One region of the Enterobacter cloacae complex sp. HYC074_NIDB genome, then DNA from elsewhere that is predicted to be linked to it. Evidence: predicted binding sites of a transcription regulator. Region 1 holds the regulator's gene; each other region holds the start of a gene.
What was found. Region 1 encodes CRP, which controls carbon source genes, mostly activating them, when cyclic AMP is high. Its sites were predicted from a motif close to ATGTGANNNNNNTCACAT; they were not measured.
Positions count from the first base shown of each region.

Region 2: the regulator CRP is predicted to act here: its motif matches at 1,451-1,468, upstream of O1724_RS22370 (PTS mannitol transporter subunit IICBA).
Region 3: the regulator CRP is predicted to act here: its motif matches at 817-834, upstream of azuC (stress response protein AzuC).
Region 4: the regulator CRP is predicted to act here: its motif matches at 1,538-1,555, upstream of msrB (peptide-methionine (R)-S-oxide reductase MsrB).

Region 1 is NZ_CP114214.1:4,354,590-4,356,793, forward strand. It holds gene O1724_RS21260 (IS4 family transposase) at 1-296, shown strand, start outside; gene O1724_RS21265 (OsmC family protein) at 373-777, opposite strand; gene crp (cAMP-activated global transcriptional regulator CRP) at 1,088-1,720, shown strand; gene O1724_RS21275 (YccS/YhfK family putative transporter) at 1,778-2,204, shown strand, end outside.
Region 2 is NZ_CP114214.1:4,610,079-4,612,282, reverse strand. It holds gene O1724_RS22370 (PTS mannitol transporter subunit IICBA) at 1-1,309, opposite strand, end outside; gene O1724_RS22365 (glutathione S-transferase) at 1,746-2,204, shown strand, end outside.
Region 3 is NZ_CP114214.1:2,910,902-2,913,105, reverse strand. It holds gene O1724_RS14190 (MFS transporter) at 1-671, opposite strand, end outside; gene azuC (stress response protein AzuC) at 886-969, shown strand; gene O1724_RS14180 (DUF2766 family protein) at 1,076-1,327, shown strand; gene O1724_RS14175 (anaerobic C4-dicarboxylate transporter) at 1,408-2,204, opposite strand, start outside.
Region 4 is NZ_CP114214.1:1,975,319-1,977,522, reverse strand. It holds gene chiD (chitinase ChiD) at 1-626, shown strand, start outside; gene O1724_RS09770 (YeaC family protein) at 687-965, opposite strand; gene msrB (peptide-methionine (R)-S-oxide reductase MsrB) at 1,007-1,420, opposite strand; gene gapA (glyceraldehyde-3-phosphate dehydrogenase) at 1,762-2,204, shown strand, end outside.

The sequences.
Region 1 (2,204 bases):
GCTTCGGGTTCGGTCTGAGGCTGAGCCGGAGCCAGGGAAAAGGACGACTGGAAGTACTGAATATGGTGGCGGCGATGGCAAGTCTGGTGATGTGGCTGGCAGGCTACAGGGCCGAAAGACAGTGCTTACACAGGCACTATCAGGCAAGCAGCGTCAGGCATAAACGGGTTCTGTCCTACCTGAGTCTGGCAGAAGAAGTGATCCGGCATGAGCCTGATAAAGTAAGGCGACTGAATATAGGTAACGAGATGAAAAAGCTGGGAAAAGAGTACAGTAATATGGTCATGGTGGCATGACCATATTACTGGGGATCCCTCAGCCCCGTGGGAGAGGGTTAGGGTGAGGGCATCAACACGCACGATGCCCCAATAATTAAGCCTCTATCACTTCATACGAATGGGTGATGTTTACCGCTTTCTCCAGCATTAACGCCACAGAGCAGTATTTCTCCGCAGACAGGTCAACCGCACGCGAGACCGCCGCATCCTTCAGTTCTTTGCCGGTGACGATAAAGTGCAGATTAATATGCGTGAACAGGCGTGGCGCCTCTTCGCGACGTTCTGACGTCAGCTTCACTTCACAATCGGTCACGCCATGACGGCCTTTTTGCAGGATCGACACCACGTCGATCGCGCTGCATCCGCCCGCCGCCATCAGCACCATCTCCATCGGGCTTGGCGCTTTATCGCCGGAGTTGCCATCCATCAAAACCTGATGCCCGGAAGCAGACTCGCCCAGGAACGTTAACCCTTCAACCCATTTCACACGCGCTTGCATATTCACTCACTCCAACGTTGCATTTTTTATGACAGATTACGTGTACGTTACATTTCTCGCAACGGAAGGCGACCTGCGTCATGCTGAAGCGAGACACCAGGAGACACGCGGCGAAAGCTATGCTAAAACACTCTGGATGCTACAGTAATACATTGACGTTACACATGTATGCAGAGGACATCAAACTTTACTGGCTGCGAAACGTTACGACAGCCGACTTCCCAGGTATGGGTAAGAATTCGATTGCAACCCCAGAGTCCGGATGCATCTTATGACTCTGGTGACAGCTTATAACAGAGGATAACAGCGCATGGTGCTTGGCAAACCGCAAACAGACCCGACTCTCGAATGGTTCTTGTCTCATTGCCACATTCATAAGTACCCATCAAAGAGCACGCTGATTCACCAGGGTGAAAAAGCGGAAACGTTGTATTACATCGTTAAAGGCTCGGTGGCCGTGCTGATCAAAGATGAAGAAGGGAAAGAGATGATCCTTTCTTATCTGAACCAGGGCGATTTTATCGGTGAACTGGGCCTGTTTGAAGAAGGCCAGGAACGTAGCGCCTGGGTTCGTGCAAAAACAGCATGTGAAGTGGCTGAAATTTCTTATAAGAAATTCCGTCAGCTGATTCAGGTCAACCCTGACATCCTGATGCGTCTCTCTTCCCAGATGGCACGCCGTCTGCAAGTGACCTCTGAGAAGGTAGGTAACCTCGCCTTCCTGGACGTAACCGGTCGTATCGCGCAGACGCTGCTGAACCTGGCGAAACAACCAGACGCCATGACTCACCCTGACGGTATGCAAATTAAAATTACCCGCCAGGAAATCGGTCAGATCGTCGGCTGCTCCCGTGAAACAGTGGGCCGTATCCTGAAGATGCTGGAAGATCAGAACCTGATCTCCGCCCACGGTAAAACCATCGTGGTTTACGGGACCCGTTAATTCCGGTCAAACGGCGTGCCGCCGCAGGGTGGCACGCCGTTTTTGTCTCTACTCCTCATGTGGCGCAGGCTGATCTATCACCCGGAAGTTAACTACGCACTGCGACAAACGCTGGTGTTGTGTCTTCCCGTGGCCGTGGGCCTGATCCTCGGACATCTTCAGCAAGGCCTGCTGTTTTCCCTCGTGCCCGCCTGCTGCAACATTGCCGGTCTGGATACGCCCCATAAACGCTTTTTTAAACGTCTGATTATTGGCGGCTGCCTGTTTGCCGGCTGTAGCCTTGCCGTACAGCTCTTACTGGCCCGCGACATTCCTCTGCCTCTGATCCTGACCGTGCTGGCGATGACGCTCGGCGTCACCGCCGAAATCAGCTCGCTACACGCCCGCCTGCTTCCCGCGTCGCTGATTGCCGCCATCTTCACCTTAAGCCTTGCAGGCAACATGCCGGTGTGGGAGCCATTGCTGATCTACGCCCTCGGCACGC
Region 2 (2,204 bases), 260 kb from region 1:
CGCGTTCGGTCAGATCGCGGTGCGTGATCACCAGGTCAACGTCCGGCGGCAGGCTGTTAATCGCGCTGTTGGTGACGGAGATGTTGGTCAGACCCGCATCCTGCACTTTCTTACGCAGCACGCCCGCACCCATTGCGCTGGAGCCCATACCGGCATCACAGGCCACGATGATTTTACGAACGTGGCTCAGGTCGTTAGAGACATCGCCTGCCGCCAGCGGCGTTGCGCCTTTGGATTCGGCTTTCATGTCATGCATACGACGGGTTGCCGCTTCGATATCGTCGTCTTCTTTCACCTTGCTGGTTTTCAGCAGGATAGCGGAGGCCACGAAGGAGACCGCCATGGCCGCACAGATCGCCGCGATGTTCGCGAAGTAGGCGCCTTTCGGGGTCATCGCCAGCACCGCCAGGATAGAGCCTGGAGAAGCCGGAGAGACCAGACCGCCGCCCAGTACGCTCAGGGTGAACACGCCGGTCATACCGCCAAGGATAACGGCCAGGATCAGACGTGGGTTCATCAGTACATACGGGAAGTAAATTTCGTGAATACCGCCCAGGAAGTGAATGATCGCCGCGCCGCCAGCAGACTGTTTCGCGCTGCCGCGACCAAAGAACATGTATGCCAGCAGAACGCCCATACCCGGACCCGGGTTCGCTTCAATCAGGAAGAAGATGGACTTGCCGAGATCGTGTGACTGCTGAATCCCCAGCGGTGAGAAGATACCATGGTTGATGGCGTTGTTCAGGAACAGGATTTTCGCCGGTTCAACGAAGATTGACGCCAGCGGCAGCATGTCATGCGCCACCATGAAGTTAACGCCCGCAGCCAGCAGCTTGGAGAGCACTTCAACCGCCGGGCCAATGCCGAGGAACGCCAGAATCGCGAGGATCATCCCGATGATGCCCGCAGAGAAGTTGTTCACCAGCATTTCGAAGCCGGATTTGATCTTGCCATCAACCCAGACGTCAAATTTCTTGATCGCCCAGCCGCCCAGAGGACCGGCAATCATCGCACCGAGGAACATCGGCATATCCGCACCGACGATCACCCCCATGGTTGTGATGGCACCCACGACGCCACCACGGTCACCGCCCACCAGACGACCACCGGTATAACCGATGAGCAGCGGCAACAGGTACGTAATCATTGGGCCAACAAGTTTCGCCAGCGTTTCGTTAGGCAACCACCCTGTCGGAATAAATAATGCGGTGATAATACCCCACGCGATAAACGCGCCGATATTTGGCATCACCATGTTGCTGAGGAAACGACCAAAGCTTTGCACTTTGATCTTGAAATCGGATGACATAAAACACCCCTTCTTATGTTTACGCTTAGGCTTGTGGCCCGAGGTTTATCGTTAATGTGCGGCGGCAGAGGTAGCCGGGCCCTGTTCTGATGCTGTGAAATCTGGCACTGAATCGTTCAACTGTCCAGACAGCGAAATTTTGTGTGATCTGAATCACATGAATGTAGGGGGGGAGGACATTAATGAAGTGATCGCGATCACATAATGAGTGTGTAAAAAAAATACATCGTTCAGAATTACGCCAAAATGGGCGGGTTTTTGTGATTAATATCACAATGTTAAGTTGGCTGTTTGTTTTCAGATTGTGATTTGATTCACAAAATATTTTTATGCAGATTTCTCCCGTATCCCCTCACGACAGGAATGCGATACGCACACCTGCCTTTTTCCACGGCTTGATCCATACTGACCTCTTTGTGGGCATTAAGGATAAGCAATGAAACTCATCGGCAGTTATACAAGTCCTTTCGTGCGTAAGATTTCGATTCTCCTGCTGGAGAAAGGGATTGAATTTGAATTCGTAAATGAACAACCCTACAACGCAGAGAACGGCGTTGCGCAGTACAACCCGCTGGGGAAAGTCCCGGCGCTGGTAACGGACGAGGGCGACTACTGGTTTGATTCCCCGATCATTGCGGAGTACATCGAGCTGCTTGGCGTTGCGCCAGCCATGCTGCCGGCGGATCCAAAAGCAGCGCTGGCGATGAAGCAAATTGAAGCCCTGGCGGATGGCATTATGGATGCGGCATTAACGTCCGTACGCGAGCAGGCAAGGCCCGCCGCCCAGCAGTCAGAAAATGAGCTGCTGCGCCAGCGCGAAAAAATCAGCCGCAGCCTGGATATGTGCGAACAGCTGATCCGCGACGGGAAAATTCAGAGCGATAGCCTGAATCTG
Region 3 (2,204 bases), 1.4 Mb from region 1:
CCCATCAACTCCATCGCATAAACCAGGCTCACCATGGCAAGGGTGGTGACAACAAAACCCGGTAAATCAAACGGTCGGCGCGTATCTTCATGCAGGTCTGGAATGATGCGCAGTGCCAGCAAAATGGCGATTATCCCCAGCGGCACGTTAATAAAGAAGATCCAGCGCCAGTCGGCATAGCTGGTAATGAACCCACCCAGCGGCGGGCCGATGATCGGCGCGACCAGCGCAGGCCACGTCAGGGTGGCGATTGCCGTGATGAGCTGATGTTTTGGCGTGGTGCGTAGCACGGCCAGGCGACCCACGGGCACCATCAGCGCGCCACCCATGCCCTGAAGGACGCGCATCGCGACGAACTGATCGAGCGTGGTGGACAGGCCGCAAAATACCGAGGCCAGCGTGAAGATTGCCAGCGCGAGGGCAAACACTTTTCGCGCGCCGAAGCGGTCGGCGATCCAGCCGCTGGCGGGGATCAGCACGGCCAGGGTGATCAGGTAGGCGCTGATGCCGATATTCAGATCCACGGCCTGTACACCGAAGCTTTTTGCCATGTCCGGCAGCGCGGTGGCAATCACCGTCCCGTCCAGAAACTCCATAAAGAAAGCACCGGCCACCAGCAGCGCCGCAGGCGATAATCCACGGCTCTCTTTGCCGGATACGTTTTCACTCATTCTCTTCCTGCCCGCTCAAAAAATTTTATAAACATTTACTGGAATTTATAAGCCTGTAACGTGCGGATTTATCATGGCTTTTTTTAACAAACCAGCAGCACTGAGGGTTTAATAACCGTGATGCAGGTCACAAAATGGTTGATTTTTGTGATGGTGGTCATATTATAAGCGTATTGATAATAACACCTGCATAACACGTTACTGGAGCAACATAATGAAACTGCGCAAAATCCTGAAAAGCATGTGGGCAAACTACTGCACAACGTTTAAAGACGTCCCACCGGGTGCGATGTTCTGATAAAAATACCTGCTTCGGCAGGTTTTTTTATGTCTGCGGACGACGAGAGGGAGATGGAAGGGCGTCTGTTTTGCTACTATGGCGGCCTTTGAATAAGGAGAACCCCATGTCACAAAACCTGAGCGCCGATCAGGAACTGGTATCTGACGTCGTCGCCTGTCAGCTGGTTATCAAACAAATCCTTGATGTGATTGACGTTATCGCGCCGGTTGAGGTACGCGAAAAGATGTCGACCCAACTGAAAAATATCGATTTCACCAACCATCCTGCTGCGGCGGACCCGGTTACGCTCCGCGCGATCCAGAAAGCGATTGCGCTGATTGAACTCCGCTTCACACCGCAGGGTGAGTCACACTAAAATAAATCGATGTTTTAAAATTAGAAACCCTTTTCTGCTTTTACGTCGAAGGGCGACAAAGCCTGTCGCCCGCAGAAGGATCAGAAGAACGACTGCACCAGCAGATAGCTCACCACGCAGGCACAGCTGACGCCAATCAGCCCCGGCAGAATAAAGCTGTGGTTGATGATGAATTTACCGATGCGGGTGGTACCGGAGCGATCGAATCCGATACAGGCCAGATCGCTCGGATAGGTCGGCAGCACAAAGTAGCCGTAGGATGCCGGGAAGAAGGCCACCAGCATTTTCGGATCGATACCCAGCATCAACCCCATCGGGGCGACCGCGGTCAAGGCCGCAGCCTGGCTGTTGACCAGTTTTGATACCAGGAACAGCACGATGGCATACGTCCAGGGATGACTCTTCACCACCCCCTCCAGCGCCATTTTTAGCTCGTCGAGATGCGCCTGAAAAAAGGTATCGCTCATCCACGCCACGCCAAACACCGAGAAAATCGCGACCATCCCCGCCTTAAATACCGCCCCGTTTGAAATGGCCGACGCATTCACCTTGCAGGTCATCAGCATGATGGCCCCGGCGATCAGCATCATCATTTGAATGACAAGGTTCATCGACAGGGCCGTCATTTTGCCTTTGATCTCAAACGCCGGACGCAGCTCGGGCAGCGCACCCAGCAGGACCACTACGGCAATTCCGGCGAAGAAGATCCACGTGGACCAGTAGGCCTGTTTCGGGAAACGCTGATCCATCAACGTCTCCGTTCCTCCATAGATAAACTCCCGCTGTTTCGGATCTTTCAGCTTTTCCTGAAATTCAGTATCGTCTGCGAGGTTTTTCCCCCGGCGCAGGCTCCACAGTGCCGCAATGGCGACGCCAG
Region 4 (2,204 bases), 2.4 Mb from region 1:
CCCCCCTGCTCGATTACATCAACCTGATGACCTACGACATGGCGTACGGTACTCAGTATTTTAACGCGAATCTGTATGACTCCAGCGACTGGCCAACGGTAGCTGCCGCAGACAAATACAGCGTCGAGTTTGTGGTGAATAACTATCTGGCCGCCGGGCTGAAGCCGCAGCAGATGAATCTCGGAATTGGTTTCTATGGGCGCGTGCCGAAACGTGCCGTAGAGCCAGGGATCGACTGGAGCAAACCAGACGCGCAAAACAATCCGGTGACGCAGCCCTACTTCGGGCCGCAGGAACTGAGCCTGTTCAAATCGCTTGGCTATGATCTGACCAAAGATACCTATGTGAAATACAACGATATCGTCCGCAAGCTGCTGAACGATCCGCAAAAACGCTTTACCGAGCACTGGGACGAACAGGCGAAGGTGCCGTGGCTGTCGGTGAAATCCGCCGACGGGAAGGCGCTGTTTGCGATTTCCTATGAGAACCCGCGCTCCGTGGCGATCAAAGCGGATTACATCAAGGAGAAAGGACTTGCCGGCGCCATGTTCTGGGAGTATGGGGCTGACGACGAAAACCAGCTCGCGAAACAGCTGGCGGAGTCGCTTGGGATCCCGCATCAGTAGTAAGACAATCAAGCCCTCTCCCTTTGGGAGAGGGTTGGGTGAGGGCATAAACCCGCACCGTTATTGCATTTTCATCGTCGCAATCGGCTTCGGCGTGATGCCGAAGTCTTCTTTCAACTCGCGCTTGCTTTTCATCACCATCTGACCGTTAGTGTCGATGGTCATGTGCTGGGCGTCGGTATTGTGACGCGCCTGCCACAGCATCACCAGCTGCAAGCTGTTCTCTTTTTGCTCAGGTGTGAGCGCCACACCGTCCGGCCATTTTCCCAACTCAACGGCCGTCACCAGACGCTGATAAACCTCCGGGGTCATACCTGCAATCATGTCATCAATATTCATGATCTCTCCCTTTCAAAGGAATAATTTGCTGAATCGTTTTTTCAACCCTTGGTCTGGTCGCCGTTTTCATCATCGGTAAAGCTCATGGAAGCCGAATTTACGCAGAAACGCTCCCCCGTCGGCTGCGGGCCATCCGGGAAGACATGCCCGAGATGGGCGTCGCAGTTCCCGCAACGAATTTCGGTGCGCACCATGCCGTGCGAGGTGTCCGTCAGGTAGCGGATCGCATCATCGCTGACAGGCTCGTAAAAACTCGGCCAGCCGCAGCCAGAATCGTACTTCGTCTGGGAGTTAAACAGCGGTGCATCACACACCAGGCAGTGGTAGACGCCTTCCCGTTTATTGTGCAGCAAACGCCCGGAAAACGGCGGTTCTGTGCCGTGATTTTGCGTCACGTAAAACTGCATCTCTGTAAGGTTTTTTTTCAAATCGTCGGGGTTACGTTGGTTCGACATATGCTTACATCTCGCTGTTGAAACAGACATCTTTTAACCCAGATTCTAACAAAACATTAACACCCGCGCGTGCACTTTTGTTCTAAACTTATGTGTCGCGAAAAGGCGGTCAGGCAATTGTGATCAATTTCACATTTTAATCCTGCGAGGCCTTTAAAATTCCGGGCGCAGCCCCCATGTGGTTGCTAGCTCAAAGGGAAAGTGAGGCGAGTCAGTCGCACAAACGTTAGTCACAGGATTGATTTGTCGCAATAATTGACACGATTCCGCTTGACGCTGCGTAAGGTTTTTGTAATTTTACAGGCAACCTTTTATTCACTAACAAATAGCTGGTGGAATATATGACTATCAAAGTAGGTATCAACGGTTTTGGCCGTATCGGCCGTATTGTTTTCCGTGCTGCTCAGAAACGTTCTGACATCGAAATCGTTGGTATCAACGATCTCCTGGACGCTGAATACATGGCGTACATGCTGAAGTACGACTCAACTCACGGTCGTTTCGACGGCACCGTTGAAGTGAAAGACGGCCACCTGGTTGTTAACGGCAAAACCATCCGCGTTACTGCTGAGAAAGACCCAGCTAACCTGAAATGGAACGAAATCGGTGTTGACGTTGTAGCTGAAGCTACCGGTATCTTCCTGACCGACGAAACTGCACGTAAACACATCACTGCGGGTGCGAAGAAAGTTGTTCTGACTGGTCCTTCCAAAGACAACACCCCAATGTTCGTTCGCGGTGCAAACTTCGAAACTTACGCTGGCCAGGACATCGTTTCCAACGC